4 regions of the Streptomyces sp. NPDC059850 genome follow, and region 3 is predicted to be linked to each of the others. Evidence: riboswitches for the same ligand, from Rfam matches in the RefSeq annotation. Region 3 holds a riboswitch; each other region holds the start of a gene.
What was found. A riboswitch is a leader RNA that binds a small molecule or an ion and turns the genes downstream of it on or off. The one in region 3 is predicted to bind cobalamin.

Region 1 (2,194 bases), on a different contig from region 3:
TCAGCGGCAGCACCACGAACCGCTTGTTCTTGATGGCGGGCACGTCGGCGAGGGCGGGCTGGGAGAGGAGGAACTTCTTCTTCTCCGCCACGCTGCCCGCGCCGCGATAGTCGTAGAGCGCGATGACCTCGGGCTTGCGGGCCACCACCTGTTCCCAGGACGCGTCCCCGAAGACCTCGTTCAGGTCGGCGAACACATTGCGTCCGCGCGCCAGCCGGATGATCTCGGTGCCCAGGCTCTTGCCACCGGCGGTGAACGCCGCCTTGTCGCCGCTGTCGTACACGAACACCGGCACTGGCGGTGCGTCCTTCACCGCCTCGGTGGTCCTGCCGATGCGTCCCTGGAGATCGGCCACCAGCCGGTCGGCCCGCTCCGATACGCCGAAGATGGTGCCGATGGCGCGGATCTCGTCGTAGGTGTCCCGCATCGACACCCGCTTCATGCCGCAGTACTCGCGGTTGAGGTAGGTGTCGATGCCCGCGTCGGCGAACGCCTCGCGGGACCGGCCCGCGTTCTTGGCGAAGGCGCTGCCGCAGCCGCCGTAGACGAAGTCCGGCTCGGCCTCCAGGACATTCTCGAAGGACGGCTCCTTCGCGGCCCGCTCCGGTATGGACGCGAAGTCCTTCTCGTACCGGGGCAGGACGGCCGAGTCGGGGAAGGCGGTGCCGACCATCCGGTCCTTCAGTCCGAGGGCCAGCATCAGTTCGGCCGGGTGCTGGTGGATGGTGACGGCGCGGGACGGCGGCTTGTCGTGGACAGGGCGAGGGCCAGGACCGCACCGCGCCCGGTACGGCGGGGCGGCCGGGCCGGGGGAGAGGCCGGAGGAGAGAAGGAAGACGCAGCGTGCCGTCGTACACGTAAAGCCTCCTGGGGAGTCCGCGCTCCTCGGAACGGGCCCGCGACAGGCCAGTGTCCTGACTCCCGGATCGACGTTCCCCCGGCCTTCCCGCGCTCGTGCGCAGTGGCCTCTTCGAAGGGTTCCACTCCCCGGTCACAGTGGCGGGACCGTGCCGGATTCGCACCGGCTTCCTGTATCCCGTCGCGGTGATGACCGGGCGATCCTACTTTTCCTTGAGTGACGGATAAAGGGCGCACGTCCAGATCTCCCGCGGCTCCACGGCGCTGCGGACGAACCACACTCACGGCTCGATGAGATGAGAGCGCATCGCCTCGGCCCCCACTCGGCCGCGGCCGGTGAACCACAGGTTGAAGGACACCCTCTCGCCCGGCTTCATCATCGGCGGGTCGAGGACCGCGACATGGACGCCTCCCCGTTTCATCCGCAGTGTGCTGTGCGCGGGGATGGCCACCTTCTTCGCCCACCGGACGGCGCCCGGCCGCCTCTTGTCGGGCTCGCGCAGCATGGAGACGCCCAGCTCCGGGGAGTCGGCGAAGACCAGGGTGTCGTCCCGGTCCCCGACGTTGCGGATCTCGAAGTACGCGGCGGCCACGTGCCCGGGGGACTGGATGATCCGGCCGGCGCTGACCTCGATCCGCGGGACGGGCACTCCCGCCGCCCCGGTCGCCGTGTAGCCGGTGAGCAGGGCCAGGGCCAGCGCGCAGCCGCCCACCGGAACCAGGGCCGCCCGCGCTCCCCGGGCCACCGCGTCTCTCAGACGGCGCAGCGGCGGGGTGCGGTCATCGGTCGCTGAGGACATCGTTCTTCCTTCTCGTACGGCCGTGCTCGGTGTCCGCCGAGTCATGGGGCGCGAGGGGAGCGGGCGGTGTGCCGGTCCGCCGCCCGCCCGGGGCGTAGGCCCGCAGCCGCAGGCTGTTGGTGACGACCAGGACCGAACTCGCGGACATGGCCGCGGCCGCGACCATGGGGTTGAGCCAGCCGGTCGCGGCCAGCGGGACGGTGACCACGTTGTAGCCGAAAGCCCAGACGAGGTTGGCGCGGATGGTGCTCAGGGTGCGCCGGGTGAGCCGGATGGCGTCGACGACGGCCAGCATGTCCTCCCGTACGAGGGTGATGTCGGCGGCGCCGATCGCGGCGTCGGTGCCACCGCCCATGGCCATGCCGAGATCGGCGGTGGCGAGCGCGGCGGCGTCGTTGACTCCGTCGCCGATCACCGCGACGCACCGGCCCTCGGCGCGCAGCGCGGCGACGATCCGCTCCTTGCCCTCCGGAGTCACTCCGGAGTGGACCTTCCCGATGCCCGCTTGCTCGGCCATCGCCTGGGCGGGGGCCGCC
Region 2 (2,194 bases), on a different contig from region 3:
GGCGGGGACCCGGACCGGGTTCTTGGCCAGCTGCTCCTCGGTGAGCCAGTCCTGGTCGTGGCCGCCCGCCTCGATGAGGGCGTAGATCAGCTCGTCGCCGACGCCGGAGACCAGGCCCGGAAGCGATCCGGGGCCCTCCTCGGGGCCGAGGTCGTACCCCTCGGCGCGCAGCCGGCGCAGCAGGGCGACGGCGCTGGCGGGGGTGTCGAGGCCGACCGCGTTGCCGATCCGGGAGTGCTTGGTGGGGTAGGCGGACAGGACGAGCGCGAGGCGCTTGTCGGCCGCCGGTATGTGGCGGAGCCGGGCGTGTCGTACCGCGATTCCGGCGACACGCACGGCGCGCTCGGGGTCGGGAGCGTAGACGGGCAGGCCGTCCTCGTCGACCTCCTTGAAGGAGAACGGGACGGTGATGAGCCGTCCGTCGAACTCCGGGACGGCGACCTGGGTCGCGGCGTCCAGCGGGGACAGGCCCTCGTCGTTCTCCTCCCACGCGCTGCGGGACGAGGTCAGGCACAGCGCCTGGAGTACGGGGACGTCGAGCCCGGCGAGCGCGCCCGCGTCCCACGACTCGTCGTCGCCGCCCGCCGACGCCTCGGCGGGGCGGGTGCCGCCCGCGGCGAGCACGGTGGTGACGACGGCGTCGGCCGCGCCGAGGGCCTCGATCAGCTCGGGTTCCGGGGCCCGGAGGGAGGCGACATACAGCGGCAGCGGGCGCGCCCCGGCGTCCTCCACGGCCTGGCACAGGGCTTCCACGAAGGCGGTGTTGCCGCTCATGTGGTGGGCCCGGTAGTAGAGCACGGCGATGGTCGGTCCGGTGACGTCCTCGCGCGCGGTGCGCTCCAGCGGACCCCAGGTGGGGGCGGGGGCGGGCGGCTCGAAGCCGTGGCCGGTGAGCAGCACGGTGTCGGAGAGGAACCGGGCCAGCTGCTCCAGGTTGGCGGGTCCGCCGTGGGCGAGGTAGGCGTGCGCCTCGGCGGCGATGCCCACGGGGACCGTGGACGCCTCCATGAGCTGGGCGTCAGGGGCCTGTTCACCGGTGAGCACGACGACGGGGAGGTCGCCCGCGAGCAGGGTTGCGAGGCCTTCCTCCCAGGCGCGGACGCCACCGAGGAGCCGTACGACGACGAGTTCGGCACCGTCGAGGAGGCCGGGCAGCTCGTCGAGCGCGAGCCGCGCCGGGTTGGCGAGGCGGTATGGCACCGGGCCCGTGGCCGCGCGGGCACTGAGCAGGTCGGTGTCGGACGTCGACAGCAGAAGGATCATGGCTCAGCGCGCCTTCCTCGGGGTCCGCGCCCCGGGCGGGTTGTGAAGACGGCGGGAGTTCCTGGCTCGCACGGCGGGCTGGCCGTGCTCACAGTGGCGGGACCGCACCGGATTCGCACCGGTTTCCTCCCCTAAACGCCGTCTTAAGCGTCCGGCGGGCCAGACGGCCCGCCGCAGAGCATAGTAGGCGTTCCTGACCTGGCACGGGACGGTGAGGGCCGACGAAACGTCGGTATGCTCGCCGCCATGTCCCTCCCCCCGACAACCGTCCCACCTGCGGATGAAGCGCCCCCACGCCGGGAGCGCGGACGCGATGACGCCTGCCCCGGCGCGCTGCGGCTGCACTCCGCGGACGACGGGTCCCTGGCGCGCGTCCGGACACCGGGCGGCCTGCTGACGGTGCGTCAGGCGCAGGCGCTGGCGCGGGTGAGCGAGGAGCTGGGGGACGGCGGGCTGGACCTCACCTCGCGCGGAAATCTCCAGCTCCGCGGCCTGGCGGCGACCTGCGGTGGCGAACTGGCGGCCGGGCTGCGGGACGCCGGACTGCTCCCCTCCGAGCGGTACGACCGGGTGCGCAACATCGTGGCGTCCCCGCTGAGCGGGCTCGACGGCGCCGGATACGGCGATGTCACGGCGTGGACGCGGGAGTTGGACGCCGCGCTGTGCGGTGGCGCGTGGGAAGAACTGTCCGGCTTGTCGGGCCGTTTCCTGTTCGCGATGGACGACGGCCGGGGCGATGTGGCCGCGCTGAGCGCGGATGTGACATTGATCGCAACGGGGGACGGCGGAGCCGTACTGCGGGTGGGCTCCGGGGCTGACGGGGTCGCGTTGGAGGTGCGGGCGCGGGATGTGCCGCGCGCCGCCGCGCTGGCCGCCGTGGAGTTCCTGGCCCGGGCGAGCGGCACGCGGGCGTGGCGGGTGCGCGACCTGC
Region 3 (2,194 bases):
GCGTCGAACTCGTCGCCCCACAGGTCGACCAGTTCGGGCGCGTCCGCCGGGGAGAACAGCGACCAGTCGGCGTCCGCCTCGACCCGGCGCATGAACTCGTCCGGGATCCAGTGCGCGATGTTGAGGTTGTGGGTGCGGCGGGCCTCTTCGCCCGTGTTGTCCCGCAGCTCCAGGAACTCCTCCAGGTCCGCGTGCCAGGTCTCCAGATAGACACAGGCCGCGCCCTTGCGACGGCCGCCCTGGTTGACGGCGGCCACGGAGGCGTCGAGCGTGCGCAGGAACGGCACGATGCCGTTGGAGTGCCCGTTGGTGCCGCGGATCAGCGAACCGCGGGCGCGGATGCGGGAGTACGACAGACCGATGCCGCCCGCGTGCTTCGAGAGGCGCGCGACCTGGTGGTAGCGGTTGTAGATCGAGTCCAGCTCGTCCAGCGGCGAGTCCAGCAGATAGCAGGACGACATCTGCGGGTGCCGGGTGCCGGAGTTGAACAGCGTGGGGGAGCTGGGCAGGTACGACAGCGTGCTGGTCATCCGGTACAGCTCGGCGACGTCGCCCAGCGCCCGCTCGGACGGGTCCTCGGCGAGCCCGCAGGCCACCCGCAGCAGGAAGTGCTGCGGGGTCTCGATCACCTGACGGGTGATCGGGTGGCGCAGCAGATAGCGGCTGTGCAGGGTGCGCAGCCCGAAGTAGCCGAAGCGGTCGTCCGCGCCGTCGGCCAGCGCCTGGTCGACCAGCGCGTCCAGCCGGGTGGCGTGGGTGGTGACGAACTCGGCGGTGGAGTCGGCGATCAGGCCCTCGCGGTGGCCCACGGCGACGGAGGCCGAGAAGGATTCCGCGCCCTGCCCGGCCGCCTCGTCGGCGATCGCGCGGGTCAGCAGCCGCGCGGCGAGCTTGGAGTACTCCGGCTCCTCGCCGATGAGCCCGGCCGCCGCCTCGGTCGCCAGGGAGCGCAACTCCGCCTCGTCCGAACCGGAGTGGCGGCCGCGCAGGGCGGCGGCCGCGACCCTGCCGGGGTCGGTGGCGGGCAGGTCGGCGGTGAGCGCGGTCAGGGTCCGCAGCAGGGCGGTCCCGGGCGCGTCGGCCGCTGCCATAGAGTCCGCTGCCTCTGAAACCGGATCGGCGGGCGCGATGGTCACTGAAGTGTTCTCCCTCGCTCGGCTGGGGGCCTGCGAGGGCGGTGCGCGATGGCCGCTTACGGGCATGCCGATTCCGCTTCAGGGCACACCGCGCAGCGTCCATCGACCCAACCCACGAGGCCCGGACGTATGCAGACGGCCGTCGGCAGGTCATCGGACTCACGGGTGCGCAAAAGCGCACACGTACACCGTTGCGGGACAGTTCCGGATTCCCACCGGATTCCCCTGCGGCGACAGCGAGCACGAGCATACATCTTGTGTCGCGCTGCGCACGCGCCCCCAGATGTTGTGTCGTCAGCTGGGTGGATTCGCATAGATGTGCTAGTCGCGTCAGGCTTTGGCCGCGCCGGAAGCCCCCTGGAAGCCTGCCGGAATCCCGCCGGAATCCCAGGGAAAACTAGCTCGCCGGGCCGCTCGTCCGCCATTCGTCCAGGGCACGGGCGAGGCGGTCGCGGTAGCCCGCGTAGCCGTCCTCGTACGCGCCGCGAAGCTCCGCCCGGGGCTCGACGGTACGGGACGCGGAGCGCCAGTGCGGGGCGTCCACGGGGTCGCCGAGGGACCGCCAGGCGACCGCCGCCGCGCCGCGCGCGCCGACTTCCGGCTCGTCCGGGACGGCCGCGGGGTGACCAATGACATCCGCGAAAATCTCCGTCCACGCGGCGGAGCGCACGCCCCCGCCGCACAGCGCGAGCCGCCCCGAGAGCCCGGCCGCCTCCAGGCAGTGGCGGGCCGCGTAGGCGACGGCCTCGCAGACGGCCCGTACGGCGTCGGCGCGGCTGGTGCCGAGGCCGAGGCCGTCCAACCGGCCCTGGGCGGCGGGCTCCACGAAGGGGGCGCGTTCCCCGGCGCCGGACAGGAAGGGCAGTGCGGTCACGCCGCCCGCGCCCGGCGGGCTCTGGCCGAGCAGGGTGTCCAGCTCGGCCGTGGTCGTCCCTGTGAGATCGAGCACCCAGCGCAGCGCGGCGGTGCCGACCATCGCGGGCATCGCGCGCAGCCAGCGGTCCTGATCCGGGACGCACAGCCACATTCCGGCCGGATCGGCGGCCGGGTCCACCACG
Region 4 (2,194 bases), on a different contig from region 3:
ACACCTTTCAGTTGCTGACGCACCGTGAGATGCCTGCGCTTGCACGGAAGTTCACCCACGAACACCGCGTTATCCGAATGTGATATTCCACCGATGCCGCCGTAGCGACAGCACTCTCTTGCGGTGACTGGGAAACCGTAGGAGAGTGCCCTGATGGTGACCAAACAACAGCTCAACGGCCTGCCCGAGGACGCGGACCTGAGGCGCGCGGACTCCCTGGCGCGCGAGATCTTCTCGGACGTGGCCAACAAGTGGGCACTCCTGATCATCGAGGCGATCGGCGAGCGCACCCTGCGCTTCAGCGAGCTGCGGAACGAGGTCGAGGGCGTCAGCCACAAGATGCTCACCCAGAACCTGCGCATGCTGGAGCGCAACGGCCTGGTCGACCGGAAGGTGTACCCCACCGTGCCGCCGCGGGTCGAGTACACCCTCACCGAGCCGGGCCGGGCCCTGCGCACCACGGTCGACGCCCTGTGCGGCTGGACCCACCAGTACCTCGACCGCATCGAGGACGCGCGCCAGCGCTTCGGCGCCTGACGGAGCGGGCCGCGTCGGCGAGGTGGCCCAGAGGGTGGCCCACCTCACCATCCGGATGGCGGACGGCCCTCTTCCCTCCCGCGCCCCACCCCGTAGGCTGGCCGGTGCAGCTGGTTCGCCCCGTCCGCCAGGCGGGACGCGTCGCAAGAGGGAACCCGGTGGGAATCCGGGACTGCCCCGCAGCGGTGAGCGGGAACGACCGCCGTCATGTGCACTGGGCCCGGCGACATCGGGCCTGGGAAGCGACGGCCAGTAGGTGTCCTCCCCCGGAGGACGTGCCCGCGAGTCCGAAGACCTGCCAGTGGCCCGCGTACGAACCACTCGTGCGCGGCATCTCGGTGACCTCGAGGGCGGGTCGGCGTACCTACCAGGCGGATGACCGCGCTGTGCCGCGCGGGGTCGTCTTCCGCCGGGTTCCGTCACCCTTCGCGCTCTCGTCCCGTCGCCGGGATCTCAGGGATTCATCTCGCGAAGGAGATCTCCGTGACCAGCAAGACCGCGGCCGCGGCAGCACGGGCCACCGTGTACGGCTACCCCCGCCAGGGCCGGAACCGGGAACTGAAGAAGGCGATCGAGGGCTACTGGAAGGGCCGCGTCACCGCCGACGCCCTCCGCGCCACCGCCGCCGAACTGCGCGCCACCAACTGGCGGCAGCTCTCCGGGGCGGGCGTCCACGAGGTGCCCACCGGCGACTTCTCGTACTACGACCATGTCCTCGACACCACCGTCATGGTCGGCGCGATCCCCACCCGGCACCGCGCCGCCGTCGAGGCCGACGCCCTGGACGGCTACTTCGCCATGGCGCGCGGCACCCAGGACGTGGCGCCGCTGGAGATGACGAAGTGGTTCGACACCAACTACCACTACCTGGTGCCCGAGCTGGGCCCGGACACGGTGTTCTCGGCCGACTCCACGAAGCAGGTGGCGGAGCTGAAGGAGGCCCTGGCCCTGGGCCTGACCGCCCGGCCCGTCCTGGTCGGCCCGGTCACCTACCTGCTGCTCGCCAAGCCCGCCCCCGGGGTGGCCGCGGACTTCGACCCGCTCACCCTGCTCGACCGGCTGCTGCCGGTGTACGCGGAGGTGCTGGCCGACCTGCGCGCGGCGGGCGCCGCGTGGGTGCAGCTGGACGAGCCCGCCCTCGTCCAGGACCGCACCCCGGCCGAGCTGAACGCCGCAGAGCGCGCGTACCGCGACCTCGGCGCGCTCGCCGACCGGCCGAAGCTGCTCGTGGCCACCTACTTCGACCGGCTCGGCGACGCCCTGCCGGTGCTGGCCAAGGCCCCGGTCGACGGGCTCGCGCTGGACTTCACCGAGGCGGCGGCCGCCAACCTGGACGCGCTGGCCGCCGTCGGCGGACTGTCCGGCAAGCGCCTGGTGGCGGGCGTGGTCAACGGCCGCAACATCTGGGTCAACGACCTGGAGAAGTCCCTGTCGACGCTGGGCACCCTGCTGGGTCTTGCCGACCGGGTCGACGTGGCCGCCTCCTGCTCCCTCCTCCACGTGCCGCTCGACGCGGCGGCCGAGCGGGACATCGAGCCGCAGATCCTGCGCTGGCTGGCCTTCGCGAAGCAGAAGACCGCCGAGATCGTCGCCCTCGCCAAGGGCCTCGCCCGGGGCACCGACGCCATCGCCGGTGAACTCGCCACCAACCGGGCCG

Region 1: it holds a riboswitch for cobalamin, as region 3 does, so the genes downstream of both, ACFV9T_RS37230 (ABC transporter substrate-binding protein) here and ACFV9T_RS16000 (ribonucleoside-diphosphate reductase subunit alpha) in region 3, are expected to answer to the same signal.
Region 2: it holds a riboswitch for cobalamin, as region 3 does, so the genes downstream of both, cobN (cobaltochelatase subunit CobN) here and ACFV9T_RS16000 (ribonucleoside-diphosphate reductase subunit alpha) in region 3, are expected to answer to the same signal.
Region 4: it holds a riboswitch for cobalamin, as region 3 does, so the genes downstream of both, metE (5-methyltetrahydropteroyltriglutamate--homocysteine S-methyltransferase) here and ACFV9T_RS16000 (ribonucleoside-diphosphate reductase subunit alpha) in region 3, are expected to answer to the same signal.

What each region holds. Positions count from the first base shown of each region.
Region 1 covers NZ_JBHWJI010000070.1:14,082-16,275, reverse strand. The annotation lists gene ACFV9T_RS37230 (ABC transporter substrate-binding protein) at 1-910, opposite strand, end outside; cobalamin riboswitch at 887-1,080, opposite strand; gene ACFV9T_RS37225 (copper chaperone PCu(A)C) at 1,140-1,658, opposite strand; gene ACFV9T_RS37220 (heavy metal translocating P-type ATPase) at 1,639-2,194, opposite strand, start outside.
Region 2 covers NZ_JBHWJI010000019.1:75,234-77,427, reverse strand. The annotation lists gene cobN (cobaltochelatase subunit CobN) at 1-1,263, opposite strand, end outside; cobalamin riboswitch at 1,298-1,435, opposite strand; gene cobG (precorrin-3B synthase) at 1,510-2,194, shown strand, end outside.
Region 3 covers NZ_JBHWJI010000016.1:159,037-161,230, reverse strand. The annotation lists gene ACFV9T_RS16000 (ribonucleoside-diphosphate reductase subunit alpha) at 1-1,136, opposite strand, end outside; cobalamin riboswitch at 1,263-1,403, opposite strand; gene ACFV9T_RS15995 (FGGY family carbohydrate kinase) at 1,534-2,194, opposite strand, start outside.
Region 4 covers NZ_JBHWJI010000006.1:67,492-69,685, reverse strand. The annotation lists gene ACFV9T_RS06940 (winged helix-turn-helix transcriptional regulator) at 154-537, shown strand; cobalamin riboswitch at 632-855, shown strand; gene metE (5-methyltetrahydropteroyltriglutamate--homocysteine S-methyltransferase) at 1,021-2,194, shown strand, end outside.